DNA from 2 places in the Aliivibrio sp. A6 genome. Region 1 is predicted to be linked to the other one. Evidence: predicted binding sites of a transcription regulator. Region 1 holds the regulator's gene; the other holds the start of a gene.
What was found. Region 1 encodes CRP, which controls carbon source genes, mostly activating them, when cyclic AMP is high. Its sites were predicted from a motif close to TGTGANNNNNNTCACA; they were not measured.
Positions count from the first base shown of each region.

Region 2: the regulator CRP is predicted to act here: its motif matches at 4,418-4,433, upstream of cdd (cytidine deaminase).

Region 1 covers NZ_JARACR010000006.1:129,734-137,761, forward strand. The annotation lists gene cytR (DNA-binding transcriptional regulator CytR) at 1-295, shown strand, start outside; gene PVK70_RS05925 (SPOR domain-containing protein) at 472-1,047, shown strand; gene hslV (ATP-dependent protease subunit HslV) at 1,239-1,763, shown strand; gene hslU (HslU--HslV peptidase ATPase subunit) at 1,782-3,116, shown strand; gene PVK70_RS05940 (OsmC family protein) at 3,191-3,592, opposite strand; gene crp (cAMP-activated global transcriptional regulator CRP) at 3,838-4,470, shown strand; gene PVK70_RS05950 (DUF1338 domain-containing protein) at 4,541-5,335, opposite strand; gene astD (succinylglutamate-semialdehyde dehydrogenase) at 5,348-6,805, opposite strand; gene astA (arginine N-succinyltransferase) at 6,818-7,834, opposite strand; gene PVK70_RS05965 (aspartate aminotransferase family protein) at 7,986-8,028, opposite strand, start outside.
Region 2 covers NZ_JARACR010000003.1:141,921-149,948, forward strand. The annotation lists gene PVK70_RS02990 (YceI family protein) at 1-317, opposite strand, end outside; gene PVK70_RS19080 (DUF3307 domain-containing protein) at 770-892, opposite strand; gene PVK70_RS02995 (hypothetical protein) at 885-1,535, opposite strand; gene sbcB (exodeoxyribonuclease I) at 1,945-3,369, shown strand; gene PVK70_RS03005 (CidA/LrgA family protein) at 3,366-3,716, shown strand; gene PVK70_RS03010 (CidB/LrgB family autolysis modulator) at 3,716-4,393, shown strand; gene cdd (cytidine deaminase) at 4,542-5,450, shown strand; gene PVK70_RS03020 (amidase family protein) at 5,558-5,887, opposite strand; gene PVK70_RS03025 (iron-containing redox enzyme family protein) at 6,129-6,866, opposite strand; gene PVK70_RS03030 (pyridoxamine 5'-phosphate oxidase family protein) at 7,018-7,602, opposite strand; gene PVK70_RS03035 (fatty acid desaturase family protein) at 7,608-8,028, opposite strand, start outside.

The DNA of each region.
Region 1 (8,028 bases):
AAGCGCCGTATTTTGTCACAACGACATAATGGCCATTGGTGCAATTCAAAAAGCAAAGCAAATGGGTTTTCGTGTACCTCAAGACATCTCCATTATGGGGTTTGATGACATTGAATTTTCCCAGTACTGTGAGCCGTCATTAACCACTATTTCACAGCCTCGCTATGAGATCGGACGTCAATCTATGCTTATGCTTCTAGAGCTACTTAAAGGTCATGATGTTCGTTCAGGATCCAGATTGTTAGAATCATCATTAGTAATAAGAGAAAGCACTGCACCACCAAAAAACCATTAATCATAAGAACTCTAAACATCAGCAAGAGGAATCCACAAAGCAAAGTCATTGATTGGGTCAATATTTCTCTCCAATTAGTGACTTTTTGCGTACTTTTTCACACAAATACTGGTATGAGTAGCGACAACTGATTACCATAAAGAACCTTCTTTGAATTCTGTATAAAGTAACGCACTGTGGCTAATAAAGATTACGTAAAACGTGGACGCACCCCCAAGAAACCGGCAAAAAAAACAGCCAAGAAAAAAGGCGTTAAGCAGCCGATATCACCGGGCTCTACTCCTTGGAAAGCCGTTGCCGTTGCTGGCCTATTGGTTGCAGTATTTGGCTATGCCCTTTACTTTTTAAATGACTCTCCAGCGCCAGAGCAAAAAGAAACCATAACGGAAGTCGCTCCAGCTAAACCCAAGAAAACAAGCTCTAACCAAGAAATTCCACCATTGCCAGAAGAGCAATGGAGTTATATGGATGAACTTCCAAATAAAGAAATTGAAGTAGAACAAAAAGAGCTAAAAGTATCTGAAGTTCCTTACATCATGCAATGCGGCGCTTATAAATCACGCTCACAAGCTGAAGAGCGCAAGATGAATATTGCTTTCCAAGGCATAACATCTACCGTTCGTCATGCTGACGGCAGTAGTTGGTATAAAGTGGTTCTTGGACCGTATAAATTTAAACGTGATGCAGAAAAAGATCGCCATAAGTTACAACGAGCTAAAATCGAACCTTGCGCTATCTGGAAAGATCAGTAATCACTCATCAATAAGTGCAGCGATTAAAATCGCTAATAGCATCACACATTTAAAAAGGAGCGCATTGAGTGCTCCTTTTTTCTATCTATTCAACTTGAAAACCCTACTCCTTCCCCCCATTACAATAGTAATAATCATGAAGATGATGTCATGCTTTAATTAATGGCGTCGTCGAATAAGAGGTTTTACTCGTGACTACAATTGTTTCTGTACGCCGTGAAGGCAAAGTCGTGGTTGCTGGCGATGGCCAAGCATCTCAAGGTGATATGATCGCAAAAGGCAACGTAAAAAAAGTACGTCGTCTATACAATGATTCTGTTCTTGTTGGTTTTGCTGGTAGCACAGCAGATGCCTTTATTCTGTTCGACCTGTGTGAACGAAAATTAGAAATGCACCAAGGTAACTTAACCAAAGCTGCGGTTGAGTTAGCTAAAGAATGGCGTAGTGACCGAGCATTGCGTCGCCTTGAAGCAATGTTAATTGTGGCAGACAAAACCACTTCTCTTATCATCAGTGGTACGGGCGATTTAATCAACGCGGACAATGATTTACTAACTATCGGTTCTGGTGGCTATTTTGCTCGCTCTGCAGCGACCGCATTACTGGAGAATACCGATTTAGATGCTCGTGAAATTGCCACAAAAGCGTTAACTATTGCTGGTGATATCGACGTATACACCAACCACAATCATACCGTTGAAGAACTGAACGCTTAACCAAAATAAGGAATTCCCATGTCTGAAATGACTCCTCGTGAAATTGTACACGAACTAGATAGCCATATTATTGGTCAAGATAAAGCAAAACGTTCAGTCGCGATTGCACTTCGTAACCGCTGGCGTCGTATGCAATTGGAACCAAATTTACGTGCCGAAGTTACGCCTAAAAATATCCTAATGATTGGTCCTACTGGTGTAGGTAAAACAGAGATTGCACGTCGTTTGGCGAAGTTAGCAAATGCGCCTTTCATTAAAGTTGAAGCGACTAAGTTCACTGAAGTAGGTTACGTTGGTAAAGAAGTTGAGAGTATCATTCGTGATTTAACCGATGTTGCTATCAAAATGACACACCAACAAGCCGTTGAAAAAGTAAAATTCCGAGCTGAGGAGCAAGCAGAAGACCGAATCCTAGATATTTTATTACCACCAGCGCGAGATGCATGGGGTAATAACGAAGAAGGTGATAATGATTCTGGTACCCGTCAATCTTTCCGTAAAAAACTGCGTGAAGGCAAGCTAGACGACAAAGAAATTGAAGTGGATGTTGCAGCACCTCAGGTCGGTGTAGAGATCATGGCTCCTCCTGGCATGGAAGAGATGACAAACCAACTTCAAGGTATGTTCCAAAACCTATCAGGCGGTAATACAACCAAAAAGCGTAAGATGAAAATTGTTGATGCCCTTAAAGCACTAACAGAAGAAGAAGGCGTGAAACTGGTTAATCCTGAAGAACTAAAAGAACAAGCCATCTTTAACGTAGAAAACCACGGTATCGTATTTATCGATGAAATAGACAAGATCTGTAAAGGCTCAAACTCTCATTCAGGTGATGTTTCTCGTGAAGGTGTGCAACGTGATTTACTGCCATTAGTTGAGGGCAGCACAGTAAGCACTAAACACGGTATGGTGAAAACCGATCATATGTTATTCATCACATCGGGTGCATTCCAGATGGCAAAACCGTCTGATCTAATCCCTGAGTTACAAGGCCGTTTACCTATCCGTGTTGAGCTTGAAGCATTAACAGCAAATGACTTCAAACGTATCTTAACGGAACCAAACGCGTCATTAACTGAACAATACATAGCTCTATTGGCAACCGAAAATGTAAGCGTTGAATTTACTGAAGATGGCATCACTCGTATTGCTGAGTCCGCTTTCCAAGTAAACGAAAGTACAGAAAACATTGGTGCTCGTCGCTTACATACGGTGATGGAACGCTTAATGGAAGAGATCTCTTACGATGCTTCTGAAAAACACGGCGAGAGCTTAGTTGTTGATGCTGAATACGTAAGTTCGCGTTTAGGCAAGCTAGTCGCAGATGAAGATTTAAGTCGCTTCATTCTGTAATTTTTAGCCTTTATGCTAAATAAAGCCTCGTTAATGAAAATTAGCGAGGCTTTCTCTTTAGGAAACGCATTATTTTAAGCCACGATTTCCCAAGAGTGTGTCATATCAATGCCTTCACCTAGCATTAAACATACTGAACAATACTTCTGTAATGAATCAGCAGTAACTTGCTCAACAATGCTAGGATCCAGATTATCACCACTCACTTCAAAATGAATATTCACATGAGTAAACAGCTTTGGCGCAGTTTCACGACGCGCGCTTGATAACTTAGCAATACAGCCTGTTACTTTTTGATTTGCAGATTTAAGTCCATCTACAACATCAACAGAACTGCATCCACCAGCGGCCATTAATACCATTTCCATCGGGCTTGGGGCTTTTTCACCACCATTTCCATCCATTACCACAGAGTGGCCAGATTGAGATTGACCTAGGAAAGTAAATCCCTCAATCCATTTAACTTCAGCGTTCATAAAAGCCTCTTTACTACATAAAAAGAAAACTCGTGATCCATTTCACGAAATTGTGCCCTTGGTCGCACATTTCATACGATCAAAGTCAAGAAATCAACGGCGAAACAAGGTATGATTTTATCAATTATCTCAACGAACATGCAGCCTTGTTCCGATAACCATATTCTATAGGCCAAACTGATATTTGGCTCAGTTATTTTAAAATGGACATCGCCTACTTGGCAAACGCAGAGGAAGTATAAAGTATGGTTCTAGGTAAACCTCAGACAGACCCAACATTAGAGTGGTTCTTATCTCATTGTCACATTCATAAGTACCCTTCAAAAAGTACTTTAATCCACGCTGGTGAAAAAGCTGAGACACTTTACTACATCGTAAAAGGTTCTGTTGCTGTACTAATCAAAGATGAAGAAGGTAAAGAAATGATCCTTTCTTACCTTAACCAAGGTGACTTCATCGGTGAGCTTGGCTTGTTTGAAGAAGGTCAAGAACGTTCAGCATGGGTTCGTGCTAAAAGCCCTTGTGAAGTGGCTGAAATTTCATTTAAGAAATTCCGTCAGCTTATTCAAGTAAACCCAGATATTCTGATGCGTCTTTCTGCTCAAATGGCAACTCGTCTACAAATCACTAGCCAAAAAGTAGGTGATTTAGCATTCCTAGACGTTACAGGCCGTATCGCTCAGACTCTATTGAATCTAGCTAAACAACCAGATGCAATGACTCACCCAGATGGCATGCAAATTAAGATCACTCGTCAAGAGATCGGTCAAATTGTAGGTTGTTCACGTGAAACTGTTGGCCGTATCTTGAAGATGCTTGAAGAGCAAAACTTGATCTCTGCACACGGTAAAACAATCGTAGTTTACGGTACTCGTTAATTTAACGCTTATCTTAAACGAATAAAAACGCAGCTCTTGAGCTGCGTTTTTTTATGCCTAAATTTTAGAATTAACTGTCTGTGCTTTCAAAAATTTTATCAGCAGATGCAGCGACAAATCCTGTATATATCTTGCCATTAGGTAGCGAATAACGCTTAGCAAACTCATAAAATCCACCTGGGATGTCAAACTCACCCTCAGTAAAGCTCACTTTCACTTTATCGGCCATGGTTGATGACTGTTCTAAGTAAACCTCAGGAGAGCCTTTCACTTCACCACCCACTTCGTTCATTGCAAAACCAGCATCACGTAAGTGTTGGTTCACATCAACCACTTCAGCAAACGCTTCAAGCTGATTAACATAAACCGTAAAGTGATTAGCACCATAACCATGAGCTGCCAGCCAAGAAGCATACTCACTCTCTTTTGCTAAGATTTGATATTCCTCAAAACTTAACGCCCAAGGACGGCCCGCTGAAAGAAAATCGCTGGTCGCAAAATAATGCGCTGGCACCTGTTCAACCAAAGCATGAATAATGTTCTGAGTTTCAAGCGATAGCTCTTCAACTAAAATCTCACTAATAAAAACAAGTGGCGCATTAGGATCTGGATGCTCAAAATGCTGTGCTTTGAGTTTTTTCGCTTCAAAATCATACGTCTCACACGCTTTATACCCTATTGCTAAAAATGGGGCAGCTAACGTTTGCAAGCCAACCTTAGGCAAGTTAAACGTACGTAATGCAATGTGATCGTTAATCAATTCATCGCCATTAGATAATAACTGATGAACCTTTCCTGCCGATGGGGATAAACGAGTAATATAATCTTGCCATAATGACGAAAATAAAGACGTTACGTTATTCATGCCTATCACCTCTTATAAAGTTAAACCCGGAGACAGTTGAGCGGGAATTTCACAGGCATCGCCTTCCATTGAGGCCATTGGGTAGGCACAATAATCTGCCGCATAGTAGGCACTTGGTTTCATATTGCCTGATGCCCCCGGACCACCAAATGGCGCGTCACCACTTGCTCCAGTTAATTGACGGTTACGATTTACAATACCTGCACGAATATGCTCTACAAAATATTCCCACTCATTGTCATCAGTTGAAACAAGACCTGCCGATAACCCATAACGAGTGCCATTAGCCAGATCTACCGCCTCTTCTAAGGTTTCATAGCGTACTATTTGCAATAATGGGCCAAAGTATTCTTCATCCGGTAATTCAGCTACATTAGTCGCATCGATAATGCCCGGAGAAACAAAGGCGTGGCCTAAGCTTTTCGCCTCAAGCAGTGATTCACCACCTAAAGCTTGTAAATTCTTCTGAGCATTTAAAATAAACTCTGCCGCAGCGACGGATATTTGCGGTCCCATGAATGGCGCGTTATCAGCAAAAGGTTGGTCAACCACAATGCTTTTTGCGACCTCAACAAGACGCACAACTAACTCATCTCCAGCTTGGCCTTTTTGCACATACAGACGACGAGCACAAGTACAACGCTGACCAGCACTGATAAAAGCTGACTGAATAATGGTATAAACCGTCGCTTCTCGATCTCCAAAATTATGAGAGATCACCATTGGGTTATTCCCCCCCATTTCTAAGGCCAGCATTTTCCCTGTATCTCCTGCAAATTGGCGATGTAAAATATGCCCTGTATTCGCACTGCCGGTAAACAACAACCCATCAATCCCTTTAGCGCTAGCCAGTGCTTCACCCGTTTCACGAGCACCTTGTACTAAGTTAATCACTCCATTAGGTAAACCGGCTTGCTGCCACAGCTGCATAATTACTTCACTGGTCCATGGTGTTTGCTCTGAAGGTTTTAATACCACGGTATTACCCGCAAGTAACGCAGGAACGATATGACCATTTGGTAGGTGTCCTGGGAAGTTATACGGCCCAAAGACAGCCATTACTCCTAGTGGGCGATGTCTTAGTACAATTTTATTCCCTGCAGCTTCACGCTCTTTATGTGGCGTTCTTTCATGGTAAGCACGAATGGAAATCGCGATTTTCCCCACCATAGCTCCCGCTTCGGTTTTTGTTTCCCAGAAAGGTTTACCCGTCTCTTTTGCAATAACTTCAGCAACTTTATCAGCATTCTCTTTTACCAATTCAGCAAAGCGCTCGATAACCGCTTGGCGCGCTTCAAAAGGCTGTTTTTTCCACTCAATAAAGGCATGACGTGCCGCACTAACAGCAGACTCAACCTGTTCTTTGGTTGCGCTGTCTCCTTCCCACACCACTTCACTGTTGTATGGGCTTACTGATTGTATGGTTTCACCTTGTCCTGAAACCCAATCCCCTGCAATCCAATGTGTCATATCCTTTGTCCTCTATTGAGCTAATAAACGTACGTAATCATCCACTTCTACTTGCAATGCCGTTGCCGCTTCTTGCGTTAAATGAACGGTATCAGTCGCTTTATCATAAGCGGCGGTGGTTGCTGTTGCTCTGAAATTCTCAAACGATGTGTTTGCAATTAAATACTGCTGTGAGCTGTTATGCTCTGTGATGATAACTTTAGCTTTAAATGAATTTCGCACCGATTCAATGCTGCGTAAATCACATTCAACCGTTGGCCCTGCATCAAAAATATCGACATAACCTCGACAGCGGAAACCTTCATTTTCTAATAGTCTTAGAGCAGGTTTAGTGTTGTCATGCACCTTACCGATAACCGCCTGAGCCTCTTTACTTAATAAGCTAACGTAGATTGGTAGCTTAGGCATAAGATCAGCAATGAATCCTTTATATCCAATACCCGTTAGATAATCCGCTTCAGTAAAATCAATTGAGAAGAAGTGTTTTTGCAGCCATTTCCAAAATGGTGACTCCCCTTCTGCATCAGAAACACCACGCATTTCTGCAAAAATAGTGTCCGAAAAACGATGCGGATGTTCCGCCATCATTAAAAAACGCGCTTTAGACATCAAACGGCCATTCAGGCCTTCACGAAACTCTGGGCGTAAGAAAAGCGTACAGATCTCAGTACTGCCAGTGTAATTACTGCCAAAAGTCAGTACCTTCACGACATTATTAACATTGAGCTTACGTGAGAAATGAACCACTTTACTGATGTGATAATTATAGAAGGGAGAATCCAAACCAACCGCAGCCTCTATTCCTGTAGTTCCTGTAACTTCCCCCGTTACTGAATCTTGGCCAACCATTAGGTAACCTTCTGTTCCAGGCTCTTGAACTTCTTTTTCAAAACTATCTATGGAGTGATCAATTCGATTTCGTAATTGTTCTTCGTTAACGGGTAGCGAGGTGAAACCATGACCGGATTCCACAGCACACTGATGAAGCGCAGGATAATCTTCCTGAGTGATAGGACGAATAACAAGCATCAATATTCCCTCCGATGCGATGTTGCGTAGACTATGCTAAGTCCAATAGATAAAACTTCAAGACTATCTATTGGAGTGAGCACTAGATAATTAATCTAAATAAAAGAAGGGCAACCCTATCTACTGGTGTTGCCCAAATCCTTATGTGAATCTATTTATTTAATGACGCAAGTGCTTTATCTAGACGCTCAAAA
Region 2 (8,028 bases), on a different contig from region 1:
GCAGCCAAGTCCACTTTACCGCTTACTTTAACATCAGGGTATTTCACTGACTCAAAGAATATATCATTCAATCTAGCATCTCTAATAGGGATCCCAGTACTGATCCCTTTTAGATTTACATCGATAGAAAATTTCCCACTTTCACTTAATTCACCAGATAACGTGTTTATTGTGGCTGGTTCTACAACAAATTGGTTTTTAATTGTAGTAAAGCTGACTGAAGATAATTTAGATTCTAAAAGATAGTTATCAGCAGCTAAAGAGTGGGTGGATATCAGAGCAAGAGCAAGACCAAAAGAAGATAATATTTTTTTCATTATAGTTAACCTTATATTGAGTTATTGTTTTGAATCGATCGAATAATACTCCTAATAAAATGAATCAAATAAAGAATTAAATCGATTGAACTGAAGCATTTTTTCAATGAGATGTAGTCCACAATTCAATCAATGTAAATGAACTAAACTGCAGTAACACAGAATCAATTACACCCTCTCTTTCTAATCACTTAATTTTAACATCTAAACCAAGTGATACTAAGGTTCCGAGCAATGTAGTGATAACCACAGATAACATTGAACCAATCAATACATATTCAGTCATGCTTCGATCGTTTGATTTATTCAATTCACCAAATCTAAATATTGACTTAGCTGCTAATACAAAACCCACCGCTGAATAACTCCCTACGAGGGTAAAGGTCAATATTAAAACTCGTTCTAAATAACCAATCAACTCACCACCAGCGACAAGACCACTAATACTAGAATTACTCTCTCCACCTAATATTGGATTCTTTCTTTGATTCTACCCATTGCTTTGGTTGTAGATAGAAATCGCAGATAATATGTATCAGCAAGAACGGTATTAGAATACCAAAAAAATCAAACATGCCTCAATCCCACCACTTTGTTTATAAATTTTCGATTTAACTCACTAATTAACGGCCAACCAGAAGCTTTAAGTGACTTACTGATAGTTGAGGTCGCAACATTAAGCTTTTCTGCTAGCTCACCAACCAGCAAACCTTCATTAGTTTGAAGCATAGGAAGAATCACTTCACATTGGCGCGAAGTTAATTCGGTGAGTTGTCTATCAAGATATTTAAAGAGTAAGTCAAAGTACTCTGTGAGCTCGGAGCTGTCAGAATCAAAAAATAACCTCGCGTTTTTCAAGGCTTTTAACCCTCGACCAGAAAGAACAAATGCTTCACCCATTGATTCAGACACCGACTCGCGTAAATCGGCATTAGAGGCAATAGCAAAACTAATGCGGCTATCAAACTCATTACCAAGAGACTTAATACCAAGCCGATAAATAATGGTGTATCTCAGAGCGCTTTCGATATCATGGACTACAGACTGAAACTCATCACCACGCTCAATACTATGTACATTTGATGAATTCCCTTCAGTAATCCATTTCTGGATCTCTTTGATTCGATTAAGTAATTGTTCAAACTGCTCAGAGGTTAACTTAGTTGAATTGACAATATCGCCGCTGATCACTGCGATAGGTTGATAGGTATGCTCCACATTAAAATTCCTCTTTTGCATGAAAATGTAAATTTAGCCGTTTTTGGCTAATAATGCAAATTTAGCCATTTTTGGCTAATAACGCGAATTTAGCCATTTTTGGCTAATAATTAAGAATCGGGAGATCTACCGAAAACTTTCCCACATCCAATAAACGTTACGCATCACGCTAACTCAGAATGAAGTAACTAAGGTGATAATTTCCCCTCCCTCTTTAATCGACTGCAGAACAATTAACTGTGTCTTGCTCAATTTAAGCAGTTCAACTTGGTTTCGCATGGTTCAATAATATCTCTGCAATCACGTTATCAACATCCTTTTAATTTTTATCTCTCTTCCCTTCCTAATCCCTTGCGATTATGTGATAGATCTCTGATAATTAATGTATTGCTCTTAATTGGACACACTTATGCCGCAGGATAACGCACCAAGTTTCTTCTTTTTCGATTATGAAACATGGGGAACTAGCCCATCTCTCGATCGCCCATGCCAATTTGCTGGGGTTCGTACCGATGAAGATTTCAATATCATTGGTGAGCCATTAGTTATTTACTGCCGCCCTCCCATTGATTATCTGCCCTCTCCTGAAGCGTGTTTAATTACGGGAATCACTCCGCAAACCGCAGTAAGCAAGGGCTTATCTGAGCCTGAGTTTATCGCCAAAATTCATCATGAGTTATCACAGCCAAATACGTGTTCATTAGGCTATAACAACATTCGTTTTGATGATGAAGTCTCTCGCTACACCTTATATCGTAACTTCTTCGAACCGTATGGTTGGAGCTGGCAGAACGGTAACTCTCGTTGGGATTTACTTGATGTGATGCGTGCTGTTTATGCCCTACGTCCTGAAGGCATCGAGTGGCCAAAAGACGAAGAAGGCAAACCAAGCTTTAGACTAGAAAAACTCTCTCAAGCAAATGGTATTGAGCATGAAAATGCCCACGATGCGATGGCCGATGTAATTGCCACCATCGAGTTAGCAAAAGTCGTTAAAAAAGCACAACCAAAAATGTTTAACTACTTGCTTTCTATGCGTAACAAGAAAAAAGCAGCGACATTAATCGACATAGTAGAAATGACGCCATTAATGCACGTGTCTGGCATGTTTGGCGTAGATAGAGGCAATATTAGCTGGATTGTGCCTGTTGCTTGGCATCCTACTAATAATAACGCTGTAATTACGATTGATTTAGCATTAGACCCTAGTGTATTCCTAGAATTAGATGCAGAGCAATTGCATCAACGCATGTATACCAAGCGTGCTGATCTTGCGCCTGATGAATTGCCAGTTCCGGTTAAGTTAGTGCATTTAAACAAATGTCCTGTTCTTGCGCCGGCTAAAACACTGACTGCTGAGAATGCAGCGAACCTCAATGTGGACAGAGAAGCCTGCCTACGCAATCTTAAAGTGATCCGTGATAATCCAGAGATCAGACAAAAGCTAATTGCGCTTTACAGCATTGAACCTAATTACGAGAAATCGACCAATGTAGATACGCTTCTATATGATGGTTTCTTCTCTCATGCTGATAAAACGACGATTGATATGATCCGTCAATCAACGCCTGAACAGCTTATCGATTTTGAACCTAATGTCACTGACCCTCGCATTAAACCATTATTGTTCCGTTACCGTGCGCGTAATTTCCCGCATACGCTTAATGAAGCTGAACAATTAAAGTGGCAGGCTCATCTGCAAGATTATTTCCAAACCCATTTACCTGATTACGAATCAAGTTTTGAAACTTTGTATTTGGAATCTGAAGGTAATGACAAGAAAACCGCTATTTTGCGGGCCGTTTATAATTACGTACAACAGTTAGTATCATGATTAAATACCTTTATTCTTTCGCATGGATTTTTGCTTCATTGTTTGCTGGAAACGGCATTCAATCGTGGTTAAATATTTCAGTACCGGGCAGTATTATTGGAATGCTGATTTTATTCACTGCAATGGTTATTGGTGTATGCAGGCCGGACTGGGCTGCGACAGGTTGCCAATTCTTCATGCGGAATATGTTGATTTTATTTATTCCAATCTCTGTTGGGTTAATGACGCATTTCGATTTATTAATCAACAATGCGATTCCAATCATTGTCAGTACCGCTGGTGGTTCATTACTGGTTTTAGTTTGTCTTTCATTACTTATTGATCGTCTTGATAGAGGAAACAAATAATGTGGGTCATTTTAACCGTTATTGTTTTTTATTCAGCGCGTTGGTTCGCTAAACGTTTTCCTCACCCAATCAATAATCCATTATTGCTGAGTGTTTTTATCGTTATCCCGATCTTGATGGTATTACAGGTACCTTATGAAACTTACTATGCCGACAATGCATTTTTAAGTTACTTGCTGCAACCTGCTGTTGTTGCTCTGGCGTACCCGCTGTATGAGCAGTTACCGCATATTCGTGCAAACTGGAAAATCATCCTACTTGCTTGTAGTGTTGGCTCACTGTTCTCTATGCTGTCAGGTGCTTTCTTAGCGGTATGGATGGGTGCTGATATGCAATTGGTTGCGAGTATTTTACCAAAATCAGTGACCACACCAATTGCGATGGCTATCTCAAGTCAATTACAAGGTGAGGCGGCTATCGCGGCTATCTTAGTGTTATTAGCAGGCTTAATGGGCGCTATCTGTGCTTATCCTATTTATAATATGTTGGGAATTAAAAGCTCACTGGCAAGAGGATTAACCATGGGTAATGTCTCTCACGCCCTTGGTACTGCACAAGCTGCTGAAGTTAACTCTCAAGATGCGGCGTTTAGCTCTCTTGCCTTGGTTATTTGTGGGATCATCACTTCATTAGTTGCGCCACTTATTTATACGTTATTGGTATTTATAAAAGGCTAATTGGTTAAAACCCCTTCAAATCAGTGTGACATCTCTCTCATTGATGTAAATAATGTATCTTTACATCAATGAGTGTGATATTGATCTATGTTTCTATGGCTATAGTCCCTAATAATGAGCCCAGAAGAAATTAAAAAGGATCACACTGATGACCACTCTACACTCTACAACAGTACAACAACGCTTAGAAAATGCCCTTTCTGATCTGCCTGCAGATTTACAATCAGCGCTGTCTTCTTTCATTAACACCCAATTTAAAGGCATCATTACTAAAGCGCAGTTTCAAGGCCTACTTGCTGACAGCAAACTTAGTGACAAAGAATTACGTTTAGCCTTACTTCCTCTTGCCGCGGCTTTCTCTGTTGCCCCAATTTCTAATTTTTATGTTGGTGCGATTGTTCGTGGTAACTCAGGTGACCTTTATTTTGGTGCAAACATGGAGTTTAGTGGTGTTCAATTGGGCCAAACGGTTCATGCTGAGCAATCTGCGATTAGTCACGCTTGGATCAACGGTGAAACCGGAATATCTGACATTACTATCAATTTCAGTCCTTGTGGCCACTGTCGTCAATTCATGAACGAACTGACAACGGCTGATAGTTTAATGGTTCAACTGCCTGAGCGTGATGAGAAGTCATTGCAAGAGTATTTACCAGAATCATTTGGTCCTAAAGATCTGGGTATTGAAGGCGGTTTATTAGCGTCTGTATCGCATGATCTAACACTAAAGACGGATTCTGCTTTATTGATTAGTGCTGTAGAAGCAGCGAATCATAGCCATGCACCTTATTCACATAACATCAGTGGTATTGCGCTTGAAATGAAAAGCGGTCACATTTATCACGGCATGTACGCTGAGAATGCGGCGTTTAATCCAAGCTTACCTCCACTTCAAGTGGCCCTTATTCATGCCAATATGTCTCGTGAGTGTTTATCAGACATCACAACCGCAGCCTTGGTTGAAAACCATAAAGGCGCAATTAGCCACTTAGCAATAACTAAAAGTACATTAGAGGCGCTTAGCCCTGAAGTGACTTTAGAGTACGCTGCGATATAAGTGGATTAAGAGTCAATCAAAAAAAGAGGAGCTAATTTGCTCCTCTTTTTTTTAACTCAACAGCTCAACGGCCAGCTTTTCTCAAAGTACTTATCCAGAAAATAAGTCTATTGATTTTGTTTCCATCGGATCGCAGCATCAATCAATTGTCTATCCATACCCTTTTTACCCAGTAACGAGATCCCCCATGGTGAATCGTTCACCGAAAACCAAGGTAAATGTAGTTGAGGTAGATCAGCTAAGCTTGCTAATGAAGTGTATTTCAAAATGACTGAATTGAGCTTATATAATTGCTCATCTGACGCGGTTACTGGTGGTGCAATGTTTGTTGTAGTTGGCATTAACAACAAGGTTTTCTCATCCAACAGTGACTCTAAAACAGATTGAACAAGATCTCTCTGCTCTAATGCAATTGTAGGAGAGTAATAAAGAATCATACTAAGTATTGAAGATTCATACTGAGAAATAAAGTATCACACTAAAAGGGCAGCATTCGCATCCATATGCTGCCTTTTCAAGTATGAACATACCCCAATTTAGATTGATTCATTCAACAACCGCAGTAAAAAATCCCTTTCAAAGAATATACCGCAATATGATTGACTTGTCGGATTATGATGTATAATCGAAATGCAATTTAAGTACCTCATTTTCTCAACAAGGCACTCAGGTTATCTATTAGCAATTTTCGCGTACGATTTTATCAATATAGCGATAATACTCTTCTGCTACTCGAAAGCGGATGAGAACCCCGCGAGCCATCTCCTGACAGCAACGTTCACTTTGCTCCGCATATGGTAATAGAATATTGTTGAGCCATTCCTTACCATGAATTGCGTCAATATGAATATGCTCACGGTGATAAGCAATTGCTTCTTCTGGAAAGCCACATCTTTCCATGCCTTTAGTCACTGCTTTGAATCTAACGGGGGCTGAGCCTTCAATCAAACCAATCGCTCCAAATAACCGGGGAATGTATTTTCTTCTAAGCGCCCAAAACGTTACAAGGTTCCCGTTCATCAAGCACGGTGTCGGGATATTAGTTGGTAACGAAAGAGATACTTCGTCTAGTAGATTTCTACAATACCTAGATGACTCCGTGAACATTTCAGTATGAATTTTATCATAACTGCCATTTCCCATTTCATCCCAATAGTTCTCAGCAATTGTTAATTTTGAGCGATTATTGACACCTAATTGAGCCAAAGCCATCACATCATCAAAACTACCATCGACAAGCTCTTCCATACACACGTAAAACGCAATTGCTGAAGGAGACGCTTCGTTTCTTAGATACACCAAGAACTCTTTGATGTTTTCATTAAGTGTTAATAGCTTATCTGTATACCAACCTTTAAACTCTGTTGGATTAGATGGAAGAATTTCATTTACAATTGCATTTTCTTCAAACGACATCCATTCATCTTCTATTCGTCGTATTTCCCTAAGACTATCGATAGAGTCTGGAATTACGTTAAACCGCACAGGGTCGCCTAACGTTGACGAATAATAATCTTGTAAGACATACTGAGTAGAATTAAGTTTAAAATACGGTGTGTCCATTTTGTTATCTCTTCTTTACATAAGGAGCTAAATCGGGCTTAGATTTCCAATATGGCTCAGGGGGGGTATAGCCTTCAGTTGGGCTATATATTGAGTTTTCTTCAAATCGCATCGTGTCGATATGGCGTGGGCAGTTAGGGAAAATAAATTCAGCCTCAACAATGATCACGCTCTCCGCCTTAGGAAAGTGCTGTGTAATTTCTTTATCTGTAGAAATTCGTGCTCTTCCGTTAATGCGGATGCGACGCTTGTCTCCATTGAATTGGATAAAGAGCAACGCAACTTCGGGGTTCTCATCAATATTACCAAGTGTTTTGTACATTCCGTTTCCATCATAATTCGCAAACGCAAGCTCATTATCTGACATAACACGTACGAAACCCTCATTCCCACCTTTATAAGAGCACTCCAAGTTCCTGTCACCGCTCGAAGTTGCAATGAAAAAGAACAGCGATGAGTTCACTATTTGGGCTACATCATCGTTAAACTCAATCATTAACCTTGTGTCTTCAAGCTGCTTCGCTATACGCTCTGAACCATTCAGTTTTTGAATTCTTAATTGATTTTCTGAGTAAAAATTACGCATCATAAACCTTAGATAGACTCAAAGAAAAACTCCGAATATGAATGATTCGTATGCTGAATATCCTGATTTATTCTTCTATGGACAATTGATAATTTCTCAGGTCTAACAAGCGGATACATATGATGCTCTACATGGTAGTTATTCCCATTTGTGTACCAGACCATAAAGCTGCTAGCTCGGATTGAACGCGTATTTTCCAACACATTCTCACTTTCATTATTACAACCAAAGTGCTCTGGGAACTCAATTAGGGTATGTAGTGGTGAGGCTACTAAAAAGAGAGGTAACAACCAAGCTCCCAAATAAGTCAGCATTTCAAAATATGCAAGCCCTACAATTGCAACAATAATAATAACTAGCATCATGATGTACTCATTTCTAATCTGCTTGTTGGTTTTCTGGTCACAAAGATCGTTAATATCCTTACCA